DNA from 2 places in the Catenibacterium mitsuokai genome. Region 1 is predicted to be linked to the other one. Evidence: predicted binding sites of a transcription regulator. Region 1 holds the regulator's gene; the other holds the start of a gene.
The links. Region 1 encodes HrcA, which represses chaperone genes, less so after heat shock. Its sites were predicted from a motif close to TTTTAGCACTNNNNNNNNNNNAGTGCTAAAA; they were not measured.
Positions count from the first base shown of each region.

Region 2: the regulator HrcA is predicted to act here: its motif matches at 14,193-14,223, upstream of NQ499_RS02275 (Hsp20/alpha crystallin family protein).

Region 1 covers NZ_CP102271.1:1,663,432-1,680,346, reverse strand. The annotation lists gene NQ499_RS08795 (ComEC/Rec2 family competence protein) at 1-1,964, shown strand, start outside; gene holA (DNA polymerase III subunit delta) at 2,006-2,965, shown strand; gene hemW (radical SAM family heme chaperone HemW) at 2,967-4,058, shown strand; gene hrcA (heat-inducible transcriptional repressor HrcA) at 4,188-5,210, shown strand; gene grpE (nucleotide exchange factor GrpE) at 5,224-5,796, shown strand; gene dnaK (molecular chaperone DnaK) at 5,814-7,628, shown strand; gene dnaJ (molecular chaperone DnaJ) at 7,680-8,804, shown strand; gene NQ499_RS08760 (YjjG family noncanonical pyrimidine nucleotidase) at 8,855-9,532, shown strand; gene rpmB (50S ribosomal protein L28) at 9,567-9,752, opposite strand; gene NQ499_RS08750 (Asp23/Gls24 family envelope stress response protein) at 9,987-10,340, shown strand; gene NQ499_RS08745 (DAK2 domain-containing protein) at 10,352-11,971, shown strand; gene NQ499_RS08740 (rubredoxin-like domain-containing protein) at 12,111-12,701, shown strand; gene NQ499_RS08735 (hypothetical protein) at 12,862-13,233, shown strand; gene NQ499_RS08730 (hypothetical protein) at 13,366-13,515, opposite strand; gene hflX (GTPase HflX) at 13,938-15,143, shown strand; gene NQ499_RS08720 (glycoside hydrolase family 1 protein) at 15,276-16,688, shown strand; gene rsxC (electron transport complex subunit RsxC) at 16,826-16,915, shown strand, end outside.
Region 2 covers NZ_CP102271.1:444,543-461,457, forward strand. The annotation lists gene NQ499_RS02220 (family 20 glycosylhydrolase) at 1-2,469, shown strand, start outside; gene NQ499_RS02225 (family 20 glycosylhydrolase) at 2,525-6,115, shown strand; gene NQ499_RS02230 (amidohydrolase family protein) at 6,245-7,528, shown strand; gene NQ499_RS02235 (GDSL-type esterase/lipase family protein) at 7,691-8,944, shown strand; gene NQ499_RS02240 (hypothetical protein) at 9,029-9,190, opposite strand; gene NQ499_RS02245 (nucleoside triphosphate pyrophosphohydrolase family protein) at 9,416-9,718, opposite strand; gene NQ499_RS02250 (GGGtGRT protein) at 9,800-10,801, opposite strand; gene NQ499_RS02255 (iron-sulfur cluster assembly scaffold protein) at 10,817-11,509, opposite strand; gene NQ499_RS02260 (peptidoglycan recognition protein family protein) at 11,810-12,766, shown strand; gene NQ499_RS02265 (Hsp20/alpha crystallin family protein) at 12,799-13,206, opposite strand; gene NQ499_RS02270 (Hsp20/alpha crystallin family protein) at 13,263-13,670, opposite strand; gene NQ499_RS02275 (Hsp20/alpha crystallin family protein) at 13,723-14,115, opposite strand; gene NQ499_RS02280 (GH32 C-terminal domain-containing protein) at 14,268-14,531, opposite strand; gene NQ499_RS02285 (IS110 family RNA-guided transposase) at 14,850-16,100, shown strand; partial or broken gene NQ499_RS02290 (glycoside hydrolase family 32 protein) at 16,167-16,915, opposite strand, start outside.

The DNA.
Region 1 (16,915 bases):
ATCATTTAGTATATTATGCTGTATTTGTCTTATTGCTGTCAGTTGCTTATCTTGTTCATCCTTTATTTTATATATTTCTACTTGCTTATTTAATTTATCTAGTGAAACGATTTGGAAGAAAGATGTTGTTTCTTCTTTTTTTATTACCAATTATATTAAGACCAGTGACTTCACCAGAAGTGCCTTCTATTGTTTCTGGGAGGGTGAAAGATATAAGAGATAATTATGTTATTTTAAACACTGATTATGGGAAGATTAAAGCCTATACAGATCATTCATTTCAATACAATGATGAAGTACTTGTTAAACTTAGGTTTCTTGAAATTAAGCATCGCAAGGATCCGATAGGTTATGATGAATATCATTCATTCAAAGCTAACAATATCGTCGCAAAGGCTAAAATCACCCATATTACCTCTGTTTCATCCCATCCTTCCTTTTGTCAATTAATAGAAAAACATTTCTCTTCTTCGAAGTCTATTAAAAGTTATCAGAAACTCTTTGTTCTAGGTATAAAAGATGAAGCCATTAAAGAAGACTATTCACTCCTCACAAGTCTTTCTCTTATCCATATGTTTGCTCTTTCAGGTATGCATATACATTTACTTTATAAATGTTTGAGTCTTATTAAAACGTTTGTACGTGTTGATATTGCGGATATCATTATCAAAATACTCATAGCCTTTTATGTCTTTTCTATACCTTATAATATATCTCTTCATCGTGCCTTTTATATGCTTGTCATCTATGATCTTGTAAAAGAGAAGTTCAATCAATTAGATGTACTATCGTTACTTGTTTTATTTAATGTTATTAAAAATCCTTATATCATCTTTAGTATTTCTTTTGTCTTCTCTTACTTTATTTATTTCCTTGTCATTATGACCAAACATTTCCCATATCGCTCTTTCCTTATCTATTTGGGTGGTATTCCTATTGTCCTCGCGCTTAACTTCTCCATTAATATCTTTTCTTATTTTTTAACGGTTCTTCTTGCTCCTTTTATATCCTGTTTCTATATTGTAACGCTCCTCTCTCTCATTTTTCCAATAGATCTCATTATGAAGATGATGATCAACTACCAGCAGATGATCTTGAACTTTATCACTTCATTCAATGCAGAAATCATTTTTCAAAAACCAACGCTCTCATTTATTATTCTTTATTATGTCATCTTATTTTATATTTTCTTATTATTAGAAGAAAAGAAGAGTGTTCAGTTTTCTATGTCTCTATTATGTGCACTTATGATCAGCTTTCATATATATAGTATCTATAAACCATACACTCAGGTTTCTACTATTGATGTAGGGCAGGGGGATTGTTCATTGATCCGCCTACCTTTCAATCAAGGAAATTATTTGATTGATACAGGGGGTAACAGGGAATATGATATTGCTAGTCATAATGTTATTCCATTTCTTAAATCTCAAGGTGTTCCGTGTATTGATAGAGTTTATATATCTCATCACGATTATGATCACTATGGTGCTTTGGATTCGTTAAAGAAGAAATATAAAGTCAAGCGTATCATTGACTCCTATCAGGAAGAAGAGAAGAATAAGCTGATTACAATTAAAATGCTTAAAAGTGATGTGATTTATCCTTCTACCAATGAAAATTCTTTAGTCATGTTAGTAACAACAGGAGGCTATAATTATTTATTTACGGGTGATATCCCAAGCAATGTAGAAGAAGATCTTTATAAGAAATATGGAGAAATAGATATAGATGTTTTAAAAGTGGCTCATCATGGTAGTGGTTATTCTTCTTCTGTAACATTCTTTCAAATGGTACATCCACGTATTGCGATGATTGGTGTAGGAGAACATAATCTTTATGGTCACCCAGCTCGTATTGTGATTAAACGATTAGAAGAAAGAAAGATTAAAATACTGCGTACTGATCTTGATGGCAGCTTTTCTATTATCACTTATTTAGGGGAACATCTTATTTACCGTTAATCATGAATATATGGTAGAATAGGACAAAAGGATGGAAAACTATGAATATTGTATTATATGGAGAAGAAAAACTATTGCTTGCACAAAGATTAGAGGATTTAAAAAAGAAATATCAATGTACAAGTGATGATATGAATTATATGGTCTATCATGCAGGTGAAACGCCAATGAAGGAAATCATTGAAGATGCCTTAACACAGCCTTTCTTGACAGAATATAAGATGGTTGTCTTAAAGAATCCAATCTTTCTTACCAAAGAGAAGCCTAAAAAGAAGCTTGTCACAGATGAAGATATCAAGCTGTTTTTAGATTATATTGAACATGATAATCCGACAACAATCTTTGTTATATATCAGGATCAGCGTAATTTTGATGAAAGAAAGAAGGTAGTCAAATCATTACGTAAGCATGCGAAATGGTATGAAATGGAAAAACTGACCTTTGATCAGCTTTATAAAGCTACTAGAGAAGCGATCATTCATAGAAATGCCTCTATTGAAGATGATGCACTTACTTTGTTGTTAGATCGCTGTGGGAATGATCTTTTGACTATTTCTAATCAGGTAGAAAAACTATGTCTTTATACACATAATATAAAGAAGGAAGATGTTGAAAGACTTGTTCCACCACGTGTTGAAGAAGATGTATTTAAGTTGACAAATGCGCTTATGAATCATGATTTAAGAAATACGATGCGTGTTTATCAGGATTTGATTTCTCAAAACCATGAGCCTTTACAGTTGATTGGGTTAATTGCGAATTCATTACGTAATCTTTATCAGGTCTCTATTATGAGTAAGAAGGGCTATCGTGATACTGATATTGCATCTGCCCTTGGACTTAATCCTCGTGCAATCTATCCAATCCGTAAAAATGCGGCACACTTTGATATTACAGAACTTATGGAAAAACTTTATGCTTTATCTGAACTTGATTATGCGATCAAGACAGGGACAGTGGATAAATATAGAGGATTAGAACTCTTCTTGATGAGGATATAATATGGAAACAAAAGCACTTTATATTCATATTCCTTTTTGTGATCATATCTGTTCTTATTGCGATTTTGCAAAGGTTTATTATCGTGAAGAGTTTGTATTACAGTATCTAGAACGTTTAAAGGAAGAACTTGATACACTTCCTCATCATCCGATGGAAACTATTTATATAGGAGGAGGCACACCAAGTGCACTTTCTTTAAATCAATTAAAGATGTTATTAAATATGATAGATCCTTTTGTGGGTGATGGAACTCTAGAATATACTATAGAAGTCAATCCTGAATCAGCAACGCTAGATAAACTAGAAATTATGCATCTTCATGGAGTTAATCGCTTAAGTGTTGGAGTACAGACATTTGATAATACATTATTAAAAAGAATTGAACGTTATCATACATCTTCTATTGCAAAAGAAGTTGTAAGAAATGCGAAGGCTATTGGCTTTAAGCATATCTCTATTGATTTGATGTATGGATTACCAGGACAGACACTAGAAGATGTAAAAGAAGATTTACAGATTGCCTTATCACTTCCTATCAATCATTTATCCTACTATTCTCTTATACTAGAAGAACATACAAGACTTTATGACAATTATGAACCACTTGATGAAGAAACTGAAGGAATCTGGAGTGATTATATTGTAGAGACACTCTCTCGTGCAGGTTTTCATCGTTATGAGGTATCTAATTATGCATTAGGAAATCATGAATCTTATCATAATAAAGTCTATTGGCATTATGAGAACTATTATGGTGTCGGTATTGGCGCCACAGGTAAGATAGATGATGAACTTATTTCTCACTCACGTAGTCTCACTGATTACCTGCAGGGGAAGAATACAATATATATAGAAAAAGAAACAATCGAAGATACAATGTTTAATCATCTTATGATGTCTTTACGTCTTGAAGAAGGATTGGACCTTGATGAATTTAAAAGAAGATACCATCATACTATAGAAGAGGTCTATAAAGAAGCTCTCTCTAAGAATCTAGATAACCACAATCTGGTTATTGAAAATAATCATTTAAAAACAAATCATACGCTTGATCTTCTTAATTCCATTCTCCTTGATTTCTTGCCAGAGTAGTACAACGGTTTCTAGAAAATAGAAACCGTTTTTTAACACAAACTAGCACTAAAGGCTTGACACTGCTAAAAAAGAATGTATAATGAATCTAGCACAAGAGGAAAAAGAGTGCTAAGGAGGTGCTTGAGAGTGCTATCGGCAAGACAAATGCTAATATTTAAATATATTGTCGAAGAGTTTATTGAAACAGCAGAACCTGTTGGATCTAAACTATTGATGACAAAATATGAGTTACCTTATTCAAGCGCCACTATCCGAAATGAAATGAGCAAACTTGAAGAACTTGGCTTTCTAGTAAAGACACATACATCTTCTGGTCGTGTTCCTTCTAAGAAGGGCTACTACTATTATGTAAATACTTTGCTTCAGCCAAATGTTGATGAACAGGTGAAGAATCAGGTTGCAACAATCTTTAGTGATACACATCAATCATTGAATAGTTTGATTAAAGAAAGCTGCGAAATGTTAAGCCAGTTGACTGATCTGACGGCGGTTGCTCTAGGACCTAATTCAAGTTATGAATGCCTGCAGAATATCACATTAGTTCCTATTGGAACAAGAAATGTGACAGCCATCATAGTGACGGATAAGGGACATGTAGAAAATCGAGTTTTCACTTTATCTGAGACATTGAGTTTGGATGATTTACAATCCTGTGTATCGGTTATGAATGATACACTGGTAGGTACACCAATTAATCAGGTCGCAGATAAGTTAGAAAACGATGTCAAGCCAATCCTCAATACGAGAATCAAGGAACATGAAATCTTGTTTAATGCTTTCTTAGAAGCATTTATGAAATTTGCAAGAAACAATGTATATTTCTCTGGTAAAGATCATTTGTTATATCAGCCAGAATACAATGATGTCAATAAGTTAAGAAAACTAGTGAGTGCATTTGAAAATTCATCAAACTGGAATTTCTTAGCACCCACAGATGACGATGGCATTAAGGTATTGATTGGTGATGATTCAAATGTATCTGGACTTGATGATGTATCTGTTATTTCATCTTCTTTTGATACAGGAGGAGCTAACAAAGGAACGATTTCTGTAATCGGTCCAACGCGTATGCCTTACAAGAAAGTTGTATCGCTTGTAGAATATATTACTGAAAATATTGAAAGAATCATCAAGGAAAATGATGAGTAGAAGAGGTGAGACCATGGCAGAAGAAATGAAGAAAGAAGCAGAAGAAACTGTTGAAGAAACTACTAAGGAAGAAGCTGAAGAAGTAAAAGAAGAAACAGCTGAAGAAAAAGCTGAAGAAACAGTAGATCCTAAAGATGAAAAGATTAAGGATTTAGAATCTCAAATCAACAAGTGGAAGACAGATTATTATAAAGTATTCGCTGATATGGAGAACTTAAAGAAAAGACTTAAAACAGAACATGCAAATCAGTTAAAGTATGCAATGCAGTCTTTTATTGAAGAGTTACTACCAGTTATTGATAACTATGAAAGATCATTAACTGTAGAACCTGAAAGCGAAGAAGGTAAGAATATTCTTAAGGGTAACAAGATGATCTTAAACCAGTTAATGAATATTCTAGGTAAGAATGGTGTAACTGTGATTGAAGCACAGGGCAAGGAATTTGATCCTAATATACACCAGGCAGTCATGCAGGATGACAATCCTGACTTTGGTCCAAATATTGTGACTGAAGAATTACAAAAAGGTTATATGTTAAAAGATAGAGTTATTAGAGCAACTTTAGTGAAAGTGAATAAGGATTAATAGGAGGAGAACTTATTATGAGTAAAGTTATTGGTATTGATTTAGGTACAACAAATTCATGTGTCAGTGTAATGGAAAATGGTGAAGCAAAAGTAATTGCAAATCCAGAAGGAATGAGAACAACTCCATCAGTTGTTGCATTCAAGAATGGCGAAATTATCGTTGGTGAAGCTGCAAAGCGTCAGGCAGTTACAAATCCTGATACTGTAGCATCAATCAAGAGACATATGGGTACAAGCTATAAAGAACATGTCAATGGTCGTGATTATACACCAGAAGAAATTTCAGCAATGATTCTTCAGAACTTAAAAGCTACTGCTGAAAGTTATTTAGGTGAACCTGTAACTCGTGCAGTTATCACAGTTCCAGCTTACTTCAATGACTCACAGCGTCAGGCTACAAAAGATGCTGGTAAGATTGCAGGTCTTGAAGTTGAACGTATCATCAACGAACCTACAGCAGCAGCTCTTGCTTATGGTGTAGACAAGACTGAACAGGAACAGAAAGTATTAGTATATGACTTAGGTGGTGGAACATTCGATGTATCTATCCTTGACTTAGCTGATGGTACTTTCGATGTATTAGCTACTGCAGGTAACAACCACTTAGGTGGTGATGACTTCGATAAGAAAGTTATGGACTACATGATTAGTGAATTCAAGAAAGAAAACGGTGTTGATTTAAGCGCTGATAAGATGGCTATGCAGAGAGTTAAAGATGCTGCAGAAAAGGCTAAGAAAGACTTATCTGGTATGATGCAGACTCAGATTTCATTACCATATATCACAGCTGGTGCTAATGGACCACTTCATTTAGATATGACTCTTACAAGAGCAAAATTTGATGAATTAACATCTGATTTAGTTGCTGCAACTGAAACTCCAGTAAGACAGGCATTAAATGATGCTGACGTTACTCCATCAGAAATCGATCAGATCTTATTAGTTGGTGGTTCTACTCGTATTATCGCAGTACAGGAATCAGTTAAGAGATTATTAGGAAAAGAACCTAACAAGTCAGTTAACCCTGATGAAGTAGTATCTATGGGTGCTGCAATCCAGGGTGGTGTTATCACTGGTGATGTTAAAGATATCGTATTACTTGACGTTACACCATTATCACTTGGTATCGAAACAATGGGTGGTGTTATGACAGTATTAATTCCTCGTAACACAACTATCCCAACTACTAAATCACAGATCTTCTCAACTGCTGCTGATAACCAGCCAGCTGTAGATATCAACGTATTACAGGGTGAACGTGCTATGGCTAAAGATAATAAGCAGTTAGGCTTATTCAAACTTGATGGTATTGAACCAGCTCCAAGAGGCGTTCCTCAGATTGAAGTATCATTTGATATCGACGTTAACGGTATCGTAAACGTTAAAGCAAAAGATATGAAGACAAACAAAGAACAGTCTATCACTATTCAGAACTCTACAGGTTTAAGTGAAGAAGAAATCGATAGAATGGTTAAGGAAGCAGAAAGCAACAAAGCTGACGATGAAAAGAAACGTAAAGACATCGAAACTAAGAACAAAGCAGAAGCTATGATCAACCAGATTGATAAGGCTTTAGCTGAACAGGGTGCTAACCTTCCAGAAGATCAGAAGAAGCAGGCTACAGCTTTAAGAGATGAACTTAAGACTGCATTAGATAATAATGATATGGCTACTCTTGAATCTAAGATGAGCGAACTTGAAAAGATTGCTCAGCAGATGGCTGCTGCTCAGTATCAGCAGCAGAATGCTGGTAACACAGCAGGTGCAGACACTTCATCTAACAACAATAACGATGATTTCGTTGATGCAGACTTTACTGAAAAGAACTAACAAGAAAGCCAAGGGAATCCCCCTTGGCTTATATTAAATGAGGTGTGATTTATGGCAGATAAGAGAGATTACTATGAAGTCCTTGGTGTGTCCAAGGATGCTTCAAAAGATGAAATAAAACGTGCCTATCGTAAGATGGCAAAGAAATATCACCCTGATGTGAATAAGGCGCCTGATGCAGCAGAAAAGTTCAAGGAAGTTAATGAAGCCTATGAAATTCTTTCTGATGAGAATAAGAAGGCCGCTTATGACCGTTATGGACATGCAGCATTTGAACAGGGTGGTGCAGGTGCTGGAGGATTTGGTGGCCAGGGATTTGGTGGATTTGAAGATATGGACTTTGGTGATATCTTCGGTTCATTCTTTGGCGGAGGACAGTCACGTTCTAGAAGACCTACAGGACCACAAAAAGGTGAAGACCGTTATGTTCAGATAGAAATTGATTTCATGGATGCTATCAAGGGCAAAAAGACTGAACTTAAGATTAACTACGATGAACAGTGTTCTCATTGTCATGGTACAGGTGCGAAGAATCCTAATGATGTGCATACATGTTCTAGATGTGGTGGTACAGGACGTATTAGAGTACAGCAGCGTTCGCCATTTGGTACTATCATTAATGAAACAGTCTGTCCAGACTGTCATGGTACAGGTAAGGTAGTCAAGGATAAGTGCCCACATTGTCATGGTTCAGGATATATTAATAAGAATGTCACTGTTGAATTAACTATCCCAGCTGGTATTAATTCTCATCAGCAGTTACGTGTCGCTGGTAAAGGACAGCGTGGTGTCAATGGTGGACCTAATGGGGACTTATATGTAGAAATCTATGTTCGTCCACATAAATACTTTGTGAGAAATGGTAATGATATTTCTATATCAGTTCCAGTTTCTGCAGTCGATGCAACTCTTGGCTGTGAAGTAGAAGTACCTACTGTTTATGGTGATGTGACTATGAAGATTCCAGCAGGAACACAAACTGGTACAGTCATGAGACTTAAGGGTAAAGGTGTCAAGAACATGCGTAGTGATACTTATGGTGATCAGTATGTTCAGGTCAATGTTTCTATTCCTAAGAAACTCAGCAAGAAAGAAAAAGACCTTTACATGAAACTTAAGGAATTAGACGAAAAAGAATCTATTTTTGATCAATTTAAGAAATCATTCAAGAGATAGGGATATTGAGTATTCCTATCTTTTTCGTATAATGAAATAAGGAGGACATTATGAAATATAAAACTATATTATGGGATATAGATGGCACACTTCTTAATTTTGAAATGTCTGAAAAAATCAGCATGGAAAAATGTTTAGAGAAGCATGGCGTATCTATGACAGAAGCACAATTTGAAGAATACAAAAAGATTAATAAAGAATGCTGGAAGATGATTGAAAAGGATCATTCAAGAAGAAATGAACTCATGGTGAAACGTTTTGTAGATTTTTTTACATTACTTAATGTTTCTATTGATGGTGTTCAGTTTAATAAAGATTATCAGGAAGCATTAGGTACTTATTATTGTTTGAATGAATTCGCCTTAGATGTCATTTTGGCGCTTAAACCACATTGCAAGCAGTATGCAGCATCAAATGGCTCAAAAGTCGCTCAGTTAGGCAAATTAAAGGGTACAGGGCTTTATGATTTATTTGATGATATATTCATCTCAGAAGATGTAGGATATGAAAAACCTGATCTCACTTACTTTAATTATATTAAAGAAAAGACCCACTATGATCCTGATACCACAATTATTATTGGAGACTCACTTACAAGCGATATAAAGGGTGGAGAGAATGTAGGAATAGATACATGCTACTTTAATCCAGCTCATCAAAAAAACACTTCTCAAGCTGTCACATATGAAATAGACAAACTTATAGAAGTGTTAGACATAGTAAAATAAAAGAGGCTGTTACCAGCCTCTATTATTATATCGATTAAGCGCTCTTTCTTAAAGTTCTTAACTGTCTTGCAGAAACTCTTACCTTTGTAGGCTTACCATCGATGATGACAGTAGCTTTCTGTAAGTTAACATTCCACTTTCTTCTTGTAGCGTTTAATGCATGAGAACGGTTGTTACCAGACATAGGTCCTTTACCGCTAAGCTGACATTTTCTAGACATTGAATTCACCATCCTTTTACTTGTTTCACATACTCGTGTATCTTACCATCTACCTCATCAAAAATCAATCATTTTTTTTATTAATCTGTACAAAATGTAAAAAAAGGTGTATTTAAGCATTAAATAAGGATTGAAAAATCTTTATTGTTTGCTATAATCCTAATTGTTTGTAATGTTTGTGTATATGATATATAATTACTATTATGAAAAAAGAATAAAAATGGAGGAATCAATATGATTAAAAAAACAACTGATCTTGGAAATATAGATATTTCAACTGACGTTATTGCTACTATTTGTGGCGGAGCTGCAACAGAATGTTATGGTGTTGTAGGTATGGCTAGCCAGAAGATGATGGATGGTTTTTATGATCTTCTAGGTAAAGATAATTATTCTAAAGGAATTGTTGTTGAAGAAGGTCAGACTGGTTCTATTATTAATCTTTATATTATTGTAGGTTACGGTGTGAAGATTTCTGAAATCGTATATGAAGTACAGAAGAAAGTTAAATATGTACTAGAAAAGACTCTAGATATTGATATTGAAGCTGTGAATGTTTATGTTCAGAGCATCCGTGTAATGGACTAGGAGGATGAAGCATGAAGGAAATTAACGGTAAAATGTTTAAACAGATGGTCTTAAGCGGGGCTATCGTATTACATAATAATCATCCTGAGGTAGATGCTTTAAACGTCTTCCCAGTACCAGATGGAGATACAGGTACTAATATGTCTCTTACATTCAATTCTGGGGCTGAACAGGTTGAAAAGCTTGCTGATGATACATCTATTGGTGATATTGCTAAAACTCTTTCTAAGGGCTTATTAATGGGAGCAAGAGGAAACTCTGGTGTAATCCTTTCTCAGATCTTTAGAGGTGTCGCTAAATCACTTAAGGGAAAAGAAACTGCCAATGTTGCAGAATTATCTGATGCATTCTCTTCTGGGGCTAAAGTGGCTTATAAAGCAGTTATGCGTCCAGTAGAAGGAACAATCTTAACAGTTATTAGAGAATCTGCTGATGCAGCTGCTAAGTATGTACAGCCAGATATGGAAATTGAAGACTGGTTCTCTTACTTTGTAAAGAGTGCTGAAAAGTCTTTAGATAATACACCTGAACTTCTTCCAGTATTAAAAGAAGTAGGTGTAGTTGACTCAGGAGGAGCTGGTTTATTATTAGTATTAACTGGTTTCATGGCTGCTCTTGCTGGTGAAGTAATTGAAAAAGTAGATAATGTTGGTGCGGCAAGTGATGTGGAAATTGTACAGGAAGAAGAAAAGCCTTATGGTTATCGTGTACAGTTCACATTAAAGATTGATGACAGAAAGATGAATGCATTCAACTTAGATGGTTTCATCAATGAGTTAAAGAATTTACCAGGTAAGAACGTAGATGTAGCACAGAAAGATAACAAGGTTATTGGTAATGTAGATACATTAAAGCCTGGTAATGCATTAAATACAGGTCTTCGTTTTGGTGAATTCACTAAGGTAACTGTAGTCAATACTGAAGTATCTGAAGAAGAAAAAGAAGAAGAAATCCCAATGGCTCCTGCTAAGGAAATGGCTCTTATTTCTGTGGCTGCAGGTGATGGTATTAAGGATATGTTCCTTGAATTAAATTGTGATCATGTTGTATCTGGTGGTCAGACAATGAACCCAGCAACTGAAGATATCGTTAAAGCAATCAAGGGTGTGAATGCAAAACATGTCATCATTCTTCCAAATAACTCTAATATCGTAATGACTGCGCAGCAGGCGGCTACAGTATTAGAAGGAGAAGTAGACGTTGTAGTATTACCTACTAAGACTATTCCTCAGGGATTATCTGCTGCTATCATGTATAATCCAGAAGCAACATTAGATGAAAATGTGGATGAAATGAAGGAAGCTATTGCGAATGTAAAGACTGGTCAGGTGACTTTCGCAATCAAGGATACTTCAATTGATGGTTTAGAAATTAAAGCAAATAATTATATGGCTTTATGTGAAAAGAAGATTGTGGCTTGTGTGCCAGATAAGTTAGAAGCATTAAAGAATGTTTTAAGCAATCTTGTAGATGAAGATTCTGAAATCGTTACACTTATTTGTGGTGAAGACGTAACAGAAGAAGAACAGGAAGCAGCTGCAAGCTTCATTGAAGAAAACTATGAAGATGTAGAATGTGAAGTTCATGTTGGTAAACAGCCAGTTTACTCATTTATTGTTGGTGTAGAATAACTAGTTGAATTCCTACCACTTATGTGGTGGGAATTTTTTTGTTTACAATGAAAAGTCAAATCCATTGACATTATAGAATTATATGCTATACTTAAATAGTAATCATTCCTAATAAGGAATTAAAAAGGAGAAAAAGAATATGGCAAAATTTGTATGTAAAGTGTGTGGATATGTTTATGAAGGAGATGCAGCACCAGCTGAATGTCCAGTATGTCATGTAGGCGCTGATCAGTTTGAAGAAGTAAAGGGTGAAATGAAATTAGCTGCTGAACATGAATATGGTGTTTATGCTAAGACTGTAAAAAATAATCTTGATATCACTGATGAAGATAAGAAATTTATCTTTGATCAGTTAAAAGCAAACTTTGAAGGTGAATGTTCAGAAGTTGGTATGTATTTATGTATGGCTAGAATCGCACATAGAGAAGGTTATCCTGAAATTGGTTTATATTGGGAAAAAGCAGCTTATGAAGAAGCAGAACATGCTGCTAAATTTGCTGAAATGTTAGGTGAAGACTTAGAACCAAATATGAAATCAACTACTAAGGATAACTTAGCTTGGCGTGTAGATTGTGAATTTGGTGCAACTGCTGGTAAGGTTGAACTTGCTACATGTGCTAAAAAGAATAACTTAGATGCAATTCATGATACAGTTCATGAAATGGCAAGAGATGAAGCAAGACATGGTAAAGCATTAAAAGGTTTATTAGATAGATATTTTGGAAAATAATTGAATCAGTAAGAATACAAAGGCATCAACTTAAGGACCAAACATCCACAAAGTTGGTGTCTTTTTTTGTTAATGTAAATTATAATTGTTTTAAGTTATCTAAAGTAATTTTCATAATGAAGGTCCTTATAAAAAAGATCTGGCTGAAGTAAATAAGAAAATGCAAGACTCTTATTCTTCAAAATATGATGTATCAATTAATTCTATGCTTTGTTCAAGTGGAAATCTAGGTATTGTGTATGATATCAAAGATAATGGAATCACAACAGATATTCAGTATATGTTATTATATTCTCTAGATAATCACAAACTAGATACAATTGCATGTCGTTCCGATACAAGTGTAGAAAGAGCTGATTTCTATTTATGGTCCATTGTTTTGTTGAGAACTCTATCAGAAGAAGATCATTCTTCAACAGAATGGCTTTCATTACTTGCAGATTCAATGGATGGTCCTAATCAGGTAGGTGATTATTATTTCAAACTTGATATGGGTGATGAAAACTATATGTTTGTAGTATTACCTAAATAATTAAATGAGTGAGGAGCAGAAATGCTCCTTTTTGTTGATTATATGATTAATGTTTTTAAAAATTATAGTATAAAAAGAACTAGAGCTAAAATACACTCTAGTCCTTTTCTGATTTCGCAATATCTTCTCTAATCAGCTTTTTGATATATCCCATTTTTGAATCAACTTGATAAGCTTTTCAAGAATATCTGCATCTGTTTTCTTATTGAATGCAAGATTAACGCATTTTGTCATCTTTTTTGCATAGTTTGCACTTGCTTTCTTCTGTGCTTCAGTTGCCATGATTGCCTCTCCTTATAATAAATATGAAATTAAGAATACGAGTGCTGCAATAAGTCCGATGAGTTCAATTGCTTTTAAGAATAATTTGTTCATTGTTTTCTTTGAAAAGTAGTATTACAATAGTAATGGGAAGAGAGGACTAGCCTCTCAAGCCATTATTTAATTTGGTTTACCAAGATTAGAGTCCATCTAATTAAAGAAATGATTCTAATCACTAGCGTTTCGATTAACCCTGTAATTCGAAACGCTTTTCTTTTACCACTTTATTGCCTCCAATGCCTATTATAATATAAATTGAATAAGTTATCACTATCTCTTTAGATATCTATAATATTAGAAGAATTCTTTTCTAAAACTCGTGTTATAATAGACACGAGTCCAAAGAAAGGAATTCTTCTTTTTTAAGTAGAATAAGAGTATCAATGAAAGCTATATTAGTTATGACATCGGACAATCCCTTCTACATAGATGAACTCAAATCATTATGTATTGCATGTGATATTGAAGTAGAAGATGTTGTTATTCAGAAATTAGAAAAAATTAATCCTGCCACTTATATTGGTAAAGGTAAAATAGAAGAAATCAGATTAAGATTAGATGGAGAAATGGTTATCTTTGATGATGAACTATCGCCATTACAGGTAAAGAACCTTACTGATCAATTACAAACAGAAGTAACAGATCGTACAGATTTAATTCTTCGTATATTTGAACAGCGTGCACAGACAAAAGAAGCAAAATTACAGGTAGAAATAGCCAGAGACCAATATTTATTACCAAGACTTGCGGGAATGCAGGAACATATGTCACATCAGCAAGGTGGTTCTGGGTTTAGAGGATCTGGTGAAAAACAGATTGAGTTAGATCGTCGTATTATCTCTAGAAAGTTGTCCCGTTCTAGAAAAGAACTGGCACAGATTGTAAAACAAAGACAAACACAAAGAGAAAGACGTAAACGTAATAATGTCCCTGTGATTGCCTTGGTCGGTTATACAAATAGTGGAAAGTCTACTTTGCTTAATACTTTATGTCAGAATAAAGAGAAAAAAGTATTTGAGAAGGATATGTTATTTGCAACATTACAGACTTCTACTAGAAATATAAAGATTAAGAATCATACATGCTTGCTTACTGATACAGTTGGTTTTATTGAACGTTTACCACACAATCTGATTCAGGCATTCCGTTCCACTTTAGAAGAAGTGAAAGAAGCAGATTTATTACTCCATGTTGTTGATTCAAGTTTTGAAGATTATCAATTACAGGTTGATACAACCAATAAGGTATTAGAAGAATTAGGTGTTGAAAATACACCTATGATCTATGTGTACAACAAGGTTGATTTAAATAAGTATGGTTATGTACATCCTGTAGCTCCCTATGTTTTTATATCTGCGAAGGAAAAGATTGGTTTAGACTTGTTAGAAGATGAAATAAGTCATATCCTCTTTAAGGATTATGAAACTTTCCAATTAGGTATTCCTTATGATAAGGGGGAAGATTTCAAATATCTCTATGAGCATACCTATGTGGAACAGGTTGACTATCGCGATGATTATATCTATTTACAGATAGAAGCTAAAAGACAGGATATTAAAGACTATCTTATGTACATCCTTTTAAATTAATGAAACGGGGTTTCATTAATTAATCATTTTTTGTATATTTTATGAAACGTTATAATAATCAACCCTGAAACAGTTTACATTTGTGGGGCGTGATTGATAGGATGTGTTCATAAGATAAAGGAGACACATAAAATGGAAAGAAAAATGCCAAAAGATTTTTACTGGGGTGGTTCAGTATCATCATTCCAGACTGAAGGACACAGAAATGAAGGGGGAAAGGGTGTTTGTATCTATGACGTAAGACCTATGAACCCTGAATTCTCTGACTGGAACGATGCAATTGATGAATACACTCGTTATGATGAAGATATTGCTTTAATGAAAGGTATGGGATTCAACTTCTATCGTTTCTCAATCTGCTGGAGCCGTATCATTCCTAATGGTACATTAGATGAACCAGTAAACGAAGAAGGTGTAAAGTTCTACAGTGATTTAATTGATAAGCTACTTGCTGCAGGCATTGAACCAATGATCACTTTAGTACATTTCGATATGCCTTATCATCTTGTAAAGAACTACAATGGTTTTGCTTCAAGATATGTTGTAGACTGTTTTGAAAGATATGCAAAAGTTTGTATTGAAAGATTCGGTGATAGAGTGAAACATTGGATGTCATTCAATGAACAGAACCTTCATTCAATGATGTTAAGAGTTTCTAACGCTGAAGAAATTCCTGAAGGTGTAAGTCTTCCTAAACATTTATATCAGGTAAACCACAATGTTATGATGGCTCATTGTAAAGCAGTACGTGCTTTAAGAGAAATGCAGCTAGATGCTAAGTTCTGTGGTATGGGTGCCATCACTAATATTTATGCTTATGATAATAGCCCAGAAAATAATTTATTCGCCTCTCAGGCTTATAACTTATTAAATGGTTATCTTGTTGATACATTTGCACAGGGTAAATATCCTGATTACTGGAATGCTTACTTAGAAAATCGTGGATGGATGCCTACATTTGAAGAAGGCGATGAAGAACTATTAAAATATACTGTAGACTATATCGCATTCTCTTATTATCGTTCTAATACAGTTAAGACTGGTGTCTTTGATTATGAAAGACCCGCTTGTGACTGTGTGAATGAACAGCAGATCCAGAATCCTCATTGTGAAGCCAATGAATGGCATTGGGAAATCGATCCAGTTGGATTCAGATGGACTTTAAATGATTTACATCATAGAACAGGTTTACCAGTATTCGTACTTGAAAATGGTATTGGATGGCGTGAAGATATGACTCAGGAAGAAGTAGACAAAATGCTTGCTGAAGGTCGTACAATCGAAGATGATTATCGTATTAATTATCATAGAGACCATATTCGTGAAATGGAAAACGCAATGTTTGAAGATGGTGTAGACTGCTTAGGTTATATTACTTGGGGACCAATCGATATCCTAGCTAGTATGTGTAATATGGATAAGCGTTATGGATTTGTTTATGTTAATAGAACAAATAAAGATTTAAGAGATATGAAACGTATTCCAAAGAAATCTTATAATTATATCAAGAAAGTATTTGAATCTAACGGTGCTGATTTAGACTAATACTTGCTTCGACCATGCTCAATGCATGGTCTTTTTTTATGTGAATTTATAAACGTCTAGTGAATAAATTAACTTAATGTAAAGGCTTTCATTTTTCCTCGCATCGTCCTAAAATAGTATTAAAGGAGATTTGAGATATGATTACTTTTAGAGGTGGCGTCCATCCCTATGATGGAAAAGAATATACGAAAGATAAACAAATAGAAAAATTAGAAGCCAGTCAGGAG
Region 2 (16,915 bases), 1.2 Mb from region 1:
GATACAGTAGCTAAATACATCAATGACTTAGCAGAACATGTACATGAAAAAGGATTTACTCCTCGTGTATGGAACGATGGTATGTACTATGGTGAAAACTCTTCTTGGGAACCTAAGCAGATGATTGAAATGCATAAGTACATCGGAATTGACTTCTGGAGTCAGATGTCTTGGAACTACAGTATTGCGAAACTTCAGACTTTCTTAGATAAGGGTCATGATACAATCTATAACGTAAACGCAAGTTTCTTCTATTATGTATTAAGACCATCTATGCCAAATGATGGACGTAAACAGCATTCATTCGATAACTTAAATTCTGATAAGTTAATCTTCGACCAGTGGACACCAGGTAAATTCCAGGCAAACACTATTGCAGATGATAACCCAGCTATCAAGGGTGCCTCACTTGCAATCTGGTGTGATAAGGCTGATGTATGTGATGAAGATACTATTACTGAAGATATCGCAAATGAAATGCGTGCACTTGCCACTAAGTCATGGAATACTCGTAGCAACAGCGTGATCTCTCATGATCAGTTCAAGGCTAACTATGCTAAGCTTGGACATGTTGCAGGATTTGAAAAGGGTTCTACTTTACCAGATTCTGGTTCAATCTTACCAGCAGATTCTTTAGGTAAGGTTACAATCAATTACATCGATAAAGATGGTAATGAATTAATGAGTCCAGTCACTCGTTATGGTAATATCGGTGATGATTATAGCTTCGCGGCTGAAAAGATTTATGGTTATCGCTTAATCTCTAATAAAGATTCAGCAACTGGTACTTATAGTAAGAAGGGTGATACTTTCACTTTCGTTTATGAAATCTATACTGATAAGGCTGATTTAAAAGATGCTCTCGATCATCCATTAAATGAAGAAGAATATATCACTGAAACATTCAAGGGTTATAAGAAAGAATTAGATGCTGCTAAGAAACTTTATGAAGATGAAAAAGCACTTCAGAAAGATGTTGATGCAGGTCTTGCAAAATTAAATGCAGCTAAGAATAAGGCTGTAAAGCGTGCTTACTATCCATTATGGATGGAAACTAAGCATCCAATGGAAGATAACGGATATATTTCTGGATATGATGCATATTTAGAAAAGGTTGAAGAAGGTAAGAAAGTTCTTTATGGTGGAGAAGCGACTGATGAAGCTGTAAAGACTGCTTATGATGAATTAGTGGCTGCAAGAGAATCTCTTATGAAGAGCAGCAGTGTAGCTCCTAGTGTTGAAGCAACAGATAATTATTATACTTTCATTTATTTAAGACCAGCTGATAAGTTCAGCTATGACAAGATGTTTGACGGTGATAAGAGCACATATGCTTGGTTTGGTAATGACCAGATTGCTGGCAAACATATCACAATGACATTTGCTTCTCCGGTGAAGATGTCAGGTATTACTATCACAGCACCAGATGATGCAGGTGATGATACAATCAGAAATGCAGACGTTATGGTTTCTGCAGATAAAGAAAACTGGACTACAGTTGGAAATATGAAGATGGATGCTGATCATTTAGAACATACATTCAACTTCGAAAAACAGTCTGTAAAATATGTGAAGATCGTCTTAAAAGAAAATGCTAAGGCATGGTATAAGATTGCTGAAATCGCATTTAATTTTGAACAGACTGCTGAAACAACTGAACTTAAGGATCTATTAAAAGAAGCTTATGGTCAGGATTTAACTGATAAGACAACTGATTCTGTTGATGCATTCTTAGATGCATTAAAGGATGCTCAGAAGGCTTATGCTAGAGAAGATCTAGAAAACAAAGAAGTAATGGACGCATTACGTACAGCTATGAAGAACTTAAAGGTAGTTTCTAAGGTGAATAAGGCTGAACTTGAAGGAACAGTGACTAAAGCAGAAGAAATTACTGAAGATACTTTAAATAAGGCTGTGAAGAAAGCACGTGATGCATTTGCTAAAGCATTAAAAGATGCTAAAGCCGTATTAGAAAATGCTGATGCCTCTCAGGAAGAAGTCAATGAAGCTGCTAAGAAATTAGAAGAAGCTATTAAGGGCTTAGATGTTCTTAAGGGTGATACAACTGTCTTAGATGCTAAACTTGCTGAAATCGAAAAATTAGATGAAGACAAGTATACTACTGAATCTTGGGCTGCATTAATGGCTAAGGTTGAGGAAACTAAGGGTCTTGATAGAGAAAACGCTACTCAGGAAGATGTTGATCAGGTTGTTGCTGAATTAGAAAAGGCTGTTAAAGCTCTTGAAGAAAAAGTAGTAATCGATCCAGATCAGCCAGTAGGACCTACTGATCCAGAAAAACCAACTGAAAAACCTACAGAAAAACCAGCTGAAAAACCAACTACAAAACCAGAAGATAAGAAGGATGATACTGTTAAGACAGGTGATTCTACTATGATTGCTGGTATGTTCGCTCTCATGACTGCATCAGCTGTTGTTTATATCTCTTTAAAAAGAAAGAAAGCTTAATAAATAAAACAAGAGGCAGCAATGCCTGCCTCTTACTTGATAGGGAAAAATGAAAATGAATACAAATAATATGAAACGTATGTTAATGAGCGTTATGCTCGTTTCTTCTATGACTCTTTCAAGTGGCGCTATAGTTGCACAGGCATACAATGGTACGCCTGCAATTGCTGAAAGAACAATGACTAATGAACAGCTCGTTGCTGCAACTACACCAATCTTACAGTCATATACTAAAGATGCTTCTGATAAGACTTGGGTAATGACTAAGGATTCTAAATTCGTAATCGTTGCGAATGAAGCCAACTTAAAGAATAATAGACTTGCAGAAATCGTTAAATTAGTTAACTCTGAATTTATGGCAAAGAAGATTATTTCTAGTGATGCTCAGGCTATGCTTTATAATCAGGATGGTGCACCAACTGATATCACTATTGATATCAAACCTGTATCAGAAATTACTGACAAGACTACAAGTAAAGAAGCTTATAAGATTACAATTGATGACACTGGTATCCATTTAACTGGTGCAAGTGAAACGGCTGTTTTATATGGTTTACGTACTATTGAACAGATCACTAGCGTAAATGGTGCATTAGCTTATGGTGAAATCGTTGATTATCCTAATGTTGCTGAACGTCGTATCCATGTAGATATGGCTCGTAAGTACATTTCTAAAGACTGGTTCATTAGACAGATCAGAGAAATGTCTTACTTCAAGATGAATGCTATCCAGATGCATTTTTCAGAAAACTTAGGTTTCCGTATTGAATGTGAAACAGATCCATCAATCGTATCTGAACAGCATTTAACAAAAGCTGATGTAAGAGAAATTCTTGCGGAAGCAAAGAAATATGGCGTTAAAGTCATTCCATCATTTGACTCTCCAGGCCATGTTGACCAGATTTTAAGAGCTCATCCAGAATATGGACAGAAAGATAAATATGGTAATAATTATAAATCAGGTTTAGATGTTACTAATCCTGAAGCGATTAAGTATATCTATAGCTTATATGATGAATACATGGAATTATTTAAAGGATGTACAGACTTCCACATCGGTGGCGATGAATATATGGAATTCGACCGTGCACCTTTCACTACTCAGTACAAAGAAGTACTAGATAACTATGCAAGAGAAAACATTGATCCTAATGCAACTTGGAAGGATGTTATTGCGAAATATATCAATGACTTAGCAGAACATGTACATGAAAAAGGATTTACTCCACGTATTTGGAACGATGGTATCTATTATGGAGAAAATTCCTGGGGACAGAATAAACAGATGATCAAAATGCATAAGTACATCGGTATTGATTTCTGGAGCCAGATGTCTTGGAACTACAGCATTGCGAAGCTTCAGACTTTCTTAGATAAGGGTCATGATACTATTTATAACGTAAATGCAAGTTTCTTCTATTATGTATTAAGACCATCTATGCCAGATGATGGACGTAAACAGCATTCATTTGATAACTTGAATTCTGATAAGTTAATCTTTGATGAATGGACTCCAGGTAAATTCCAGGCTAACACTATTGCAGATGATAACCCAGCTATCAAGGGTGCCTCACTTGCAATCTGGTGTGATAAGGCTGATGTATGTGATGAAGATACTATTACTGAAGATATCGCAAATGAAATGCGTGCACTTGCTACTAAGGCATGGAATACAAAGTCTAATAGTATTATTTCTCATAACCAGTTTAAGGCTAATTATGCAAAGCTTGGACATGTTGCAGCATTTGAAAAGGGTTCTACTTTACCAGATTCTGGGTCAATCTTACCAGCTGATTCATTAGGTAAAGTGACTATTAAATATGTAGATCAAGATGGTAAGGACATCAAGAGTCCAGTGACTCGTTATGGTAATATCGGTGATGAATATAACTTCACTGCTGAAAAGATTTATGGTTATCGTTTAGTGTCTGATAAAGACAGTGCAACTGGTACATATAGTAAGAAGGGTGATACTTTCACTTTCACTTATGAAATCTACACAGACAAGACTGACTTAAAGGATGCATTAGATAATGCTTTAGATGAAAATGAATATATTGGTGCAACACTAGGTGAATATAAAGCTGCATTAGATGAAGCACAGAAACTTTATGATGATAAGAATGCATTACAGCAGGATGTGGATGCTATCTTGACTACGTTAAATAATGCTAAGAAGAAAGCTATTAAACGTGCTTACTATCCATTATGGGTAGAAGTAGAAAACCCAATGGCTGATAATGGTTATGCTTCTGGTTATGCTGAATACTTAGAAGCTGTAAAGAATGGTAAGAAGGTTCTTTATGGTGAAGAAGTAACTGATGAAGCAGTGAAGACTGCATATGATGAATTAGTTGCTGCTAGAAATGGTTTAATGAAGCGTGATGGAAATGTTCCTAGTGTTCAGGCATCTGATGGTTATTGGTCATTAGGTGTTTCTCCAAGCGATAAGTATAGCTATGACAAGATGTTTGATGGTAATAGAGATACATTTGCTTGGTTCAATGATGCACAGAAAGTCGGTAAACATATCACATTTACATTCGCAAATAAGGTGAATATGAGTGGTATTAAGATTTCAGCTCCTGAAAGACCAGGTTCAGATATTATCAAGAATGCAGATATCATGGTATCTGAAGATAAAGAAAACTGGACTACAGTAGGTAACTTAAAGATGGATGCGAATAATCTTGAACAGACATTCACATTCGATAAACAGCCAGTGAAGTACGTTAAACTTGAAATGAAAGAAGCAAGCGACAGCTGGTATAAGATTGCAGAAGTGCAGTTCACTTATGAACAGGTGGCTGAAAATACTGAACTTAAAGATTTATTAACAGAAGCTTATAATCAGGATTTAACTGATAAGACAAGTGATTCTGTTGATACATTCTTAGAAGCATTAGTTGAAGCACAGAAAGCTTATGCAAAAGAAGATTTAAATAACGAAGAAGTAATGAATGCATTACGTACAGCTATGAAGAACTTGAAGGTAGCTCCTAAGGTGAATAAGGCTGAACTTGAAGAAACAGTGACTAAGGCTGAAGCTATCTCTGAAGAAACATTAAATAAGGCTGTTAAGAAAGCACGTGATGCATTTGCAAAGGCATTAGAAGAGGCTAAGGCTGTTGTTAAAAACAAAGATGCTTCTCAGGAAGAAGTCAATGAAGCTGCTAAGAAATTAGAAGACGCTATTAAGGGCTTAGATGTTCTTAAGGGTGATACAACTGCATTAGATGCTAAACTTGCTGAAATTAAGAAATTAGATGAAAAGAAATATACTGCAGATTCTTGGGCTGCATTAATGAATGTTGTTGCAGAAGCTAAGGGTCTTGACGCAGAAAATGCAACTCAGGTAGAAGTAGATGAAGTTGTGGCTAAGTTAACTAAGGCAGTAGACGCTTTAGAAGAAAAGGTTGTTATTGAACCAGAAAAACCAACTGTTCCAGAAAAACCTGAAACTAAGCCTGAAATTAAACCAGAAACAAAACCAGAAGTAAAACCTGAAGAAAAACCAACTACTAAACCAGAAGATAAGAAGGATGATACTGTTAAGACAGGTGATCCAACTTCATTATTTGGATTAGTATCAGCTATGGCTTTATCTTTAGCTGGTTATGTTTCTGTAAAGAAGAAGAAAGACTAAAGATTCATCTTTTTTAGGGAAGGGATAGTGTAATGCTATCTCTTCTTTTTTCTTACAAAAGAAGTGAAATGTTTAAATTATATTGCAAAGTGAATATGATATCATAGATGTAAGAGAGGGGTGAGCATAATGAAGGATGCTTATATCAATGGAAAAATAATAGATGGGACTAAGGAGATGCATGCTAAGGAAGGATATGCGATTCTTGTAGAACAGGGGAATATTAAGGATATTGTTTTACAGAAAGCAGCTGATTTAACAGGATATAACGTAATAGATTTAGAAGGAAACTATATTATGCCTGGTCTTATTAATATGCATGTACACTTAGCCGGTAATGGGAAACCACAAAAGAAACAGAGAGATAATGCGAAACTAGTGAATTTCTTAATGAGTAATCCACTTACGCGTGCTATTGCTCATAATATGGTATGTGGATTTGCGGAAATGGAGTTACTCAGTGGTGTCACTACGATTAGAACAGTAGGTGGTATTAGAGATTTTGATACACGTGTACGTGATGAAATTAATTGCGGCAAGAAGAGAGGTCCACGTATTTTAGCAGGTAATGAAGGTATTTCAGTGCCCCATGGTCATATGGCAGGGAGTGTAGCAATCGCAGCTGAAACAATTGATGATGCACTTTTACAGGTAAGTAAAGCAAAGGAACAGAATGTCGATTTAATAAAATTGATGATTACTGGTGGTGTTCTAGATGCTAAGGAAAAGGGTGTTCCTGGAGAATTAAAGATGCCTCCTGAAATGGTTAAAGCGGTTTGTGATAAAGCACATGAATTAGGCTTTAAAGTGGCTGCGCATGTAGAATCATCGGATGGAGTAAGAGTGGCTTTGGAGAATGGTGTAGATTCTATAGAACATGGGGCAAAACTCGATGATCATATGATTCAATTATTTAAAGATAATAATGCATTCTTATGTACTACATTATCACCAGCCTTACCATATGCTTTATTTGATCGTTCTATTACTAACGCATCAGAAGTAGAACAGTATAATGGTAAAGTAGTGTTTGATGGAATTATAGAATGTGCGAAACAGGCATTAGAGAATGATATTCCTATTGTATTAGGTAATGACGTAGGATGCCCTTGGATTACACAGTATGACTTCTGGAGAGAACTATATTACTTCCATAAGTATGTAGGTGTAAGTAATGCATATGCCATTTATTGTGCGACACTACAGGCAGCTAGAATGGCTGATATTGATGATGAAACTGGTTCTATTGAAGTAGGTAAGTCAGCTGATATGATTGTCACAAAGGATAATCCATTAGATGATTTATTGGCATTAAGACATATTGAATCTGTTATCATGAGAGGTCATAGAATTGATCACCCTACTAATAAGATCAATGAACAGGTAAAAACTGAATTGGATAAGTTCTTATAATGAATCCCTTCTTTGAGGGATTTTTTAGTGGTTATCTATTTATATATCCTATATACAATTATTTATGTGCATATATTTATGGATGATATTTAAGTATATATATGTTTTTAGTAGAAGAGAGATTTTTCTCGTTGATATAATATAAAAAAGGAGGGAAATCACATGAAAAAGTTGATCACATGTCTTGTGAGTATTGCTTTATGTCTGTTCCCATCCGTGACATCTAGCAACGCTCAAGAAAACTGGGTAGGCTCTTGGTCTACAAGTCCAGTAGAGTTTAGTATTAAGAAATTTTTTGGGAATCATTTTAAGGATTTTGGCTTGCATCACTTAACATTTAGAACTGTAATTAAACCTACATTGACAGGTGAAACAGTACGTCTCACATTTTCTAATACTTATGGTACAGGTCCTATGACTATTGATGCTGTGACTATAGCGAAAACAATAAGTAGACAGCGTATTAAACTTCCTACAAAGAAGACTGTGACATTTAATGGATGTAAGAAAGTAACACTAGAAAAGGGAGAAACTGTTTATTCTGATCCATTAGACTACCATGTAGATGCATTAGAACCAGTCACTGTTTCTATGTATATGAAAAACACAGATCAGTTAAAAACATTTGGTTTAATTGGTGGTAAAACATATATAAGTTCAGGTAATCAAGTCAATCTTCCTGCAACTACAGGTGTACCAATGATATTAAATGGAAGCTTTGGTGAATATGATGTTATACCATTATTAACAGGTTTAGATGTCAATCGTCCAGATGCGCATTCTACAGTTATTATTGGTGATTCTACACTTGCAAATGATATACCAACACTATTCTCTACTAAACTGCATTTAGCTGGTATTCATAATGTAGGTGTCTTACAGCAGGCTATTAAAGGTAATCGACTATGTGCTGATGGAGCAGGTAGTCTTGGTATGGCTTATGGTGAATCTATGTTGAAGAGATTTGAAAGAGATGCTTTAAATCAGCCAGGTGTAAAGACTGTTATTATCAAGGTAGGATGTAATGATATTATTCATCCTAATTGTAAGAGTATGATGGGAATTGCACCTAAGGTAACTACAAATCAGATGATTGATGCTTATAAAACATTGATTAGAAAAGCACATCAAAGAAATATAAAAGTATATCTTGTGACACGTTCTGCCTGGAAAGGTTATACACGTAATATATTAAATAAAGGTGATGACATTGAGTGGACACCTGAAATAGATCAGATGAGAAAAGATATCAATGTATGGATTAAGACAAATCCTGCAGATGGATACATTGATCTAGATGATTTATGTCAGGATGAAGATTATACACAATTGAGAAGTGAATATGTGACTGATGGGGTTCATTTCACATTAGAAGGACAAAAAGCAGTGGTAGATAAACTACCGGTGACAGTATAGAAAAGAAAGAGGATTGGCTCTGTGAATACAGAATCAATCCTCTTTTTGTACACTCTTTCATTTTCATAGAATTAAGATTATATTTTATAAGTCAAATCCATACTTTTTACTAAACATTCCCCATATTTCTTCTTCAGTATGATTTCTTCCTTCTTCGTAATCTTTTTCTGCTTTGTTTAACTTATCTTCGATTGTTTCAGGAAGACTAACATTATTATCTGGATCAATATTTTTAATTGGTTTCATAACAATCAATTCTCCTTGCTCATAGTATAGCATTTATTCAAACGAATACAAACAACGATAAGAATAAAGGAAAGTGGAAAGATGGGAAAACAATGATCATTTTTGCTAAGAAAATGATAATAATCTAGAGTATATGTATTTTTTGAAAGTTGAAATTCATACTCAAATGAAACCTCACATTTTTCTATGTAATTAAAAAGAGAGGATTGACTCTGTGATACAGAATCAATCCTCTTTTTGTCTGTTGATAGAAGCACTTGTATTAAATCCATCAGGATATCTTTTATGTAGTTTATCAAGATTACCCTCTAGAATAGTATCTAAAGGAACATCTAATGCAGTTGCTGCTTCGGCAAGATACCAGGCTATATCACCTAATTCTTTAATAAGATGTTTTTTGTCTAGATCATGTCCTTGCATCAACCACTTTTTAACGATATCTATTGCTTCTCCTGACTCTCCACATAATCCCATAACACTATTAATAAGTATATCTTTCTTATTCAGTTCGGGATTCAGTGTTCTCATTGCTTCTTTTTGATAATTATTAATATTCATTGTAGTAAAGAAAAAGCCCTGAATAAATCAGGACTTTAAGTGTTGAATTAATTATTTGCTAGCTTCTTCGATAGCAACTGCAACTGCAACAGTAGCACCTACCATTGGGTTGTTACCCATACCGATTAAGCCCATCATTTCAACGTGAGCTGGTACTGATGAAGAACCTGCGAACTGAGCATCACTATGCATACGACCCATAGTATCAGTCATACCATATGAAGCTGGTCCTGCAGCCATGTTATCTGGATGTAATGTACGACCAGTTCCTCCTCCTGAAGCAACTGAGAAGTATTTCTTACCCTGTTCGATACATTCTTTCTTATATGTACCTGCAACTGGATGCTGGAAACGAGTTGGGTTAGTAGAGTTACCAGTGATTGATACATCTACACCTTCCTTATGCATGATAGCTACACCTTCACGTACGTCATCTGCACCATAGCAGTTAACCTTAGCTCTGTCACCATCTGAATAAGCAGTTCTAGATAATTCTTTAACCTCACCTGTGAAATAATCGAACTGAGTTTCAACATATGTGAAACCATTGATTCTTGAGATGATCTTAGCAGCATCTTTACCTAAACCATTTAAGATAACTCTTAAAGGATGCTTACGAACTTTGTTAGCGTTTAATGCGATCTTGATTGCACCTTCAGCAGCTGCGAATGATTCATGACCAGCTAAGAAAGCGAAACACTGAGTTTCTTCATCAAGAAGTCTTGAACCTAAGTTACCATGACCTAAACCTACTTTACGATCATCAGCAACTGATCCAGGAATACAGAATGACTGTAAACCAATACCGATTGTCTTAGCAGCATCAGCAGCCTTAACGTCACCTTTCTTGATTGCGATTGCAGCACCTACAGTGTAAGCCCAGCAAGCATTTTCGAAGCAGATAGGCTGAGTAGATTTAACGATGTTATAAACATCAATTCCTTTATCATCACAGATCTTCTTAGCTTCTTCGATATCTTTGATACCATATTCGTTTAAAGTTTTATTGATCTGGTTGATTCTTCTTTCATAACCTTCAAATGTAATAGCCATTGTTCTACCTCCTAATTATTCCTTTCTTGGATCGATGTACTTAGCAGCATCAGCAAAACGTCCATAAGAACCTGTTGCTTTCTTAACAGCTTCATTAGCATCTTCTCCAGCTTTGATCATGTCCATCATTCTTCCAAGATTTACGAATTCGTAACCGATGATCTGGTCATCATTATCTAAAGCAACTCTAGTAATGTAACCTTCAGTTAATTCGAGGTAACGAGGACCTTTCTTCTTAGTAGCATAAGATGTACCTACCATTGATCTTAAACCTTTACCTAAGTCTTCAAGACCAGCACCTACTACTAAACCACCTTCTGAGAAAGCAGACTGAGAACGTCCATAAACGATCTGTAAGAATAATTCTCTCATTGCAGTGTTGATAGCATCACAAACTAAGTCAGTGTTTAATGCTTCAAGTAAAGTTCTACCAACTAAAGCTTCAGCTGCCATAGCTGCAGAATGAGTCATACCTGAACATCCGATAGTTTCGATAAGTGCTTCTTCAATGATACCTTCTTTAACATTTAAAGAAAGTTTACAAGCACCCTGCTGTGGAGCACACCATCCGATACCATGAGTGTAAGCAGAAATATCCTTGATTTCTTTAGAATAAACCCATTTGCCTTCTTCAGGAATTGGGGCACAACCATGATTGCCGCCCTGTTTAACGCAATACATTTCTTCAACTTCTTTTGAATAAATCATTTTTTTACTCCTTTCATTACTAAATGACTGTTGATTCAAGGTGAGGGTTATCACCTGTCAAAATTATATGACACCATGCTTTTAAAGTCAATGAAACTCAAGAAAACAGCATGCAAAAAGTAGTATAAAAAGGGCTTAAAATAACGAGTTTTAGGCTTTATCAGGACTTGTGAAAAAATAAGCGTTTTCATTTTTGCTGTTTGAAAATTACAGTATGTAAATATGTTGTTTCAGTTCAAATAATATTCATACACTCATTTTAAGATTATAATGACAATGCCATGAAAGAAGGAATGACCTATGAAACATAAAAGACTGACAACAAAACAAAAGAGAATATTGAAGAATATATTAGTTGTCATATTGCTTATCATCAGTTTTCCTAGCTATACACCCTCACAGGTGATTATAGAAAGTGATCATATTTTAATAAGTAATCACCTCCTATCTAGACCTATAGAATGTATCAGTTTTGATGGACTCACGTATACTGGTATGGATGGTAAGAAGTATAGTCATAAAAACTATGTAGGGGTACAGCCTCTTACAATCTCTAATACAATTACATTCAGTTCTTCCAAGACGCTCTATAGTGCACCATTTTCATACTATGCTACTTCTAATACTGTTCCTGCAGGAAGTTATCATGTCACAAAAGAAGCAGGGCGCTATATGTATATAGAAGGAAAGGGGTGGGTCTCTTCTCAATATGTGAGTATAGATGTCAATAATTCTATAGAGAATACAACTGGGATACCACTCTACAAAGATTATATGATCCCTGAAACAAGTAGTCATCGTACTCATTATGCAATGAGACCACTGTATATTACAATCCATACAACAGATAATACAAGTAAAGGAGCCGATGCTTTGAGTCATGCTAAACTTCAATATACAGGTAATGTACGTTCTGCTTCCTGGCATTATACAGTGGATGATCACAGTATCTACCAATCATTACCACTTAATCAGCAGGCAGGACATGCAGGAGATGGTGTCATGCCAGGTAATAGTGCGTCTATTGCGATAGAGATATGTGTCAATTCAGATGGCAATTTATATATGGCAGAAAAAAATGCTGCCAAACTTGCAGCAGCATTATTAAAACAATACAACCTCAGTGTAGATCAACTCCGTATGCATCATGACTGGTCAGGTAAAGAATGCCCTCGACCAATGATAGAAGGGCAGTCTGGATCAATGAACTGGGAGAGTTTCAAGAAACAAGTCTATAATTACATGCGTACAGTATGAAAAAAGGAAGCTCACGCTTCCTTTTTAAATGCCTATTCAATCATGATAGGTTTCTTTTCTTCAATCTTTTCAGGCTCAGTCTTAGGGAAAGCAATCATCAATTCACCATTCTCAAACTTAGCAGTGAAGTCTTCTTCTTTATAACCCTCACCAACATAGAACTTTCTTGAACAGCTACCTGTATAACGTTCACTTCTGATAACCTTACCGTTCTTATCTTTTTCTTCCTTATCCTGATTAGTATTAGCAGAAACTGTTAAATAACCATCAGTCAAGTCTAGAGAAATATCTTCTTTCTTATATCCAGGAAGAGCAATGTTCATTTCATAGTTGTTGTCTACTTCCTTGATATCACACTGCATTGCATTCGTTGATGGACTCATCCAGCCATCATCAAACATATCATCAAACACATCATAGAAACCAGGTAAAAATCTCATAAATAACATCTCCTTTATCAAATTTAAACATGGGATTCTTCGTCTCGTGTTATGAGCTATTCAATCATAATAGGTTTCTTTTCTTCAATCTTTTCAGGTTCAGTCTTAGGGAAAGTGATCATCAATTCACCATTCTCAAACTTAGCAGTGAAGTCTTCTTCTTTATAACCCTCACCAACATAGAACTTTCTTGAACAGCTACCTGTATAACGTTCACTTCTGATAACCTTACCGTTCTTATCTTTTTCTTCCTTATCCTGATTAGTATTAGCAGAAACTGTTAAATAACCATCAGTCAAGTCTAGAGAAATATCTTCTTTCTTATATCCAGGAAGAGCAATGTTCATTTCATAGTTGTTGTCTACTTCCTTGATATCACACTGCATTGCATTCGTTGATGGACTCATCCAGCCATCATCAAACATATCATCAAACACATCATAGAAACCAGGTAAAAATCTCATAAATAACATCTCCTTTATCAAATTTAAACATGGGATTCTTCGTCTCGTGTTATTAGTAGATTGTAATTGATTTCTTTTCAACTCTCTTTGGAGCTTCCTTAGGAACTGAAATCATTAATTCACCATTATCAAACTTAGCCTTGATATCTTCTTCAGTAAATCCTTCACCTACATAGAAACTTCTAGAACAGTTACCACTATATCTTTCACGTCTTACAATACGTCCTGCTGTTTCTTCTTTCTTAGCAGATGCTGATACTTTTAAGTAGCCATCCTTAAGTTCCAAAGCAATATTTTCTTTCTTATATCCAGGAAGCGCAATATTCATTTCATAAGTATTTTCAGTTTCACGAATATCACATAACATTGTATTTGCTTTTGTAGTATTGACTCCTGAATCAAATAAATCATCAAACACATCATTGAAGTTTGGATAATATCTCATATTTGTTCGCCTCTCTCAACGTTTTTTCTTTTTTCTAGTAACCTCTCTATCGATTACAACTATTATTATAGTCACTCTTTTAGCAATGTCAACACTTGAGTGCTAAAAATTAGCACTTTCTTTTATAAAGTGCTAAAAAGAAAAGAACCTGCCTATTTGGCAGGTTCTAAGTCAATCGCTTTTAATTGATAAGCAGTCATATCAATTTCTTTATTACTTATAATTTCAATAGTATCTGAATTGTTGTAAATACGTGTAGTAAAGGCATAAGCACCATCATTGATGAATAGCTCTAAAGAAGATGTGTCGCTAAACAAAGTCATATTATTCATTTCAGGAATTTTAATATGCTTCACACCACGACCTGAACCGCTTTTATTCATATCGATAGTGAGAAGACCATCTTCATAATTCATATTTTCCTCCATTTCCCCGCACCTTCGTTGCGCGGACACAAATATATAACCAAACTCAAATCCACCAAAACTCTAGTGTGCCTCTCGATATAATAGTATAATCAAAGAGAGGTGGTATACTACAGAGCACGTAGGGGTGAGTAGGCAATTCTACTTAAATAGAATATCCTGAATATTTATAAGTCGCCGCTATCTTTTCAAGCACAAATAAGTTGGACTTAGAGCCAGGACACTTATGATTGTACAATCAACTGAGTGATTAGCTTAGATAGCAGTCAATGCCACTTCTCTTCTTTCAATGAAAGGAGAGATTTTTTTATGAAGATTGTTAGACCAATCTGCTGTGGCATGGATGTTCACAAGAATATCATTGTGGCTACAATCGGTATTACTAATAAGAAAACTCGTATTACTGAATACATCCAAGAAACGTTTTCAACTTTAAACCATGATTTACTGAATCTTAAACAGTGGCTCATTAATCACAAATGCTTTGATGCATGCATGGAATCTACTGGTAAATATTGGATTCCAATTTTCAACATCTTAGAAGATGAAATCAATATTTACTTAACTCATCCAAAATATGTCAAAGCAATTAAAGGAAAGAAAACTGACAAGAAAGATTCAAAATGGATCTGTGATTTATTTAAACATGATCTAATCAAATTTTCTTTTATACCACCCAAAGAAATAAGAGCTTTACGAGAAATATCTCGCTATCGCTATAAATTGGTTGGGATGCGTTCCTCTGAACGTAATCGATATCAGAACTGTATGACAGTTTCCAATATCGGTATTGGTTCTGTATTTTCAGATCCGTTTGGAAAGTCTGCACAAGCAATCATGAAAGAAGTACTTGAGTCAGATATCATTGAAGATGAGAAAATTTTGAAATGTATCCATAGATCGTGTAAAAATAAAGATAAGATTCTAGATTCCATTAAACACTGCAATATTGAAACTGATCAAAGGTTTAAAATGAATGAGTCAATGACTCATATGGAAGAATTACAAGTCCATATTGATAACTGTGAAATCGAAATGATGAAACGTGCAGCACCAATGTTCGATCAATTCATGCACATCACCCAACTACCAGGCATCAGCACTTTATCTGCAATCCTTATTATTTCAGAAATCGGAGTAGATATGAAACAATTCGAATCAGATAAACAACTAACCTGTTGGGCTGGATTAGCACCTGCAAATAACGAAAGTGCTAATAAGAAAAAATCAGTTCGTATTTCTAAAGCAGGTCAATATTTAAAACCTTTATTAGTTCAGTGTGCTCTTGGAGCAATCAAAGATAAGGAGGGCTATTTTGGAATTAAGTATTCTCGTATCAAAAAGAGACGAGGTCACAAGAAAGCCATTATCGCAATTGCAAGAATGATGCTTGTCAGTATATACCATATGATTCTTACTGGAGAGACATTTAATCCTTCAGATTATGAATCATTTAGAAATCCTAATCCACCTATAAAGCAACAAGATTTAACAGAAGAATCAGCAATTGAGTTTCTTAAGAAATCAGGTTTTGACGTTTCTAAATTAACTAAACCATAATATTCAATTATTCTATTTTTTCTAAATTATTCAAACTTGTTTTTAAGTTTGTCTTTTTTTATACGTTTAGATTGATTTTTGTTTCACACTTACACCTCTTAAATGAAGTTTGAATGACTGAGGGAGGTCAGTTATATGGCATTCAAAACAAGACGTATTCATTGTAAGAGATGTTCCCTTTACTTCTTTCTTCTCTTCTCTTAAAGACTGATATTCTTCAATAGGGAACTGATAAAGTCTACCTTCATGCTCAGTAATCTCTCTAAAGAGAGTGAAGGCATGCTGACGTCCTTCTTCTACGGTAGGATTTGTATAATCAATATCAGGAAGCCCCATCCAACCGGCCATGATCATACGACCTTTTTCATCTTTGAAGAACTGCTGGGCATAGATATCAAATCCATGATCAAACTCGATAAAGTCTTCTAGTACGCAATCTTTCTCTAAATCTGTTGTAAGAGGAAAGTATCCATTCTGATAAATAGCTTCATAATCATAGTTATGACTTTCTAGTCCCTGAGGACAACAGAATAAGAACTTCTTCTTTTCAAAACTTAAATAATTCGGACACTCCCACATATAACCAAAAGGTTTATGGTAGTCAACAGTCTTCATGTAATCCCACTTCTTTAAATCTTTTGATGAATATAAGATTGCACAACCATGTGAATCAAGGGTTCTTGCTCCTAGAACCATATAATACATACCATCATTTTCATAAACGTAGGGATCTCTTACATGACAAGACATGTTTTGAGGATAATCCTTGTTGTAAAGCACAACTTCCTTATGATCTAATACAAGCCCATCTTGTG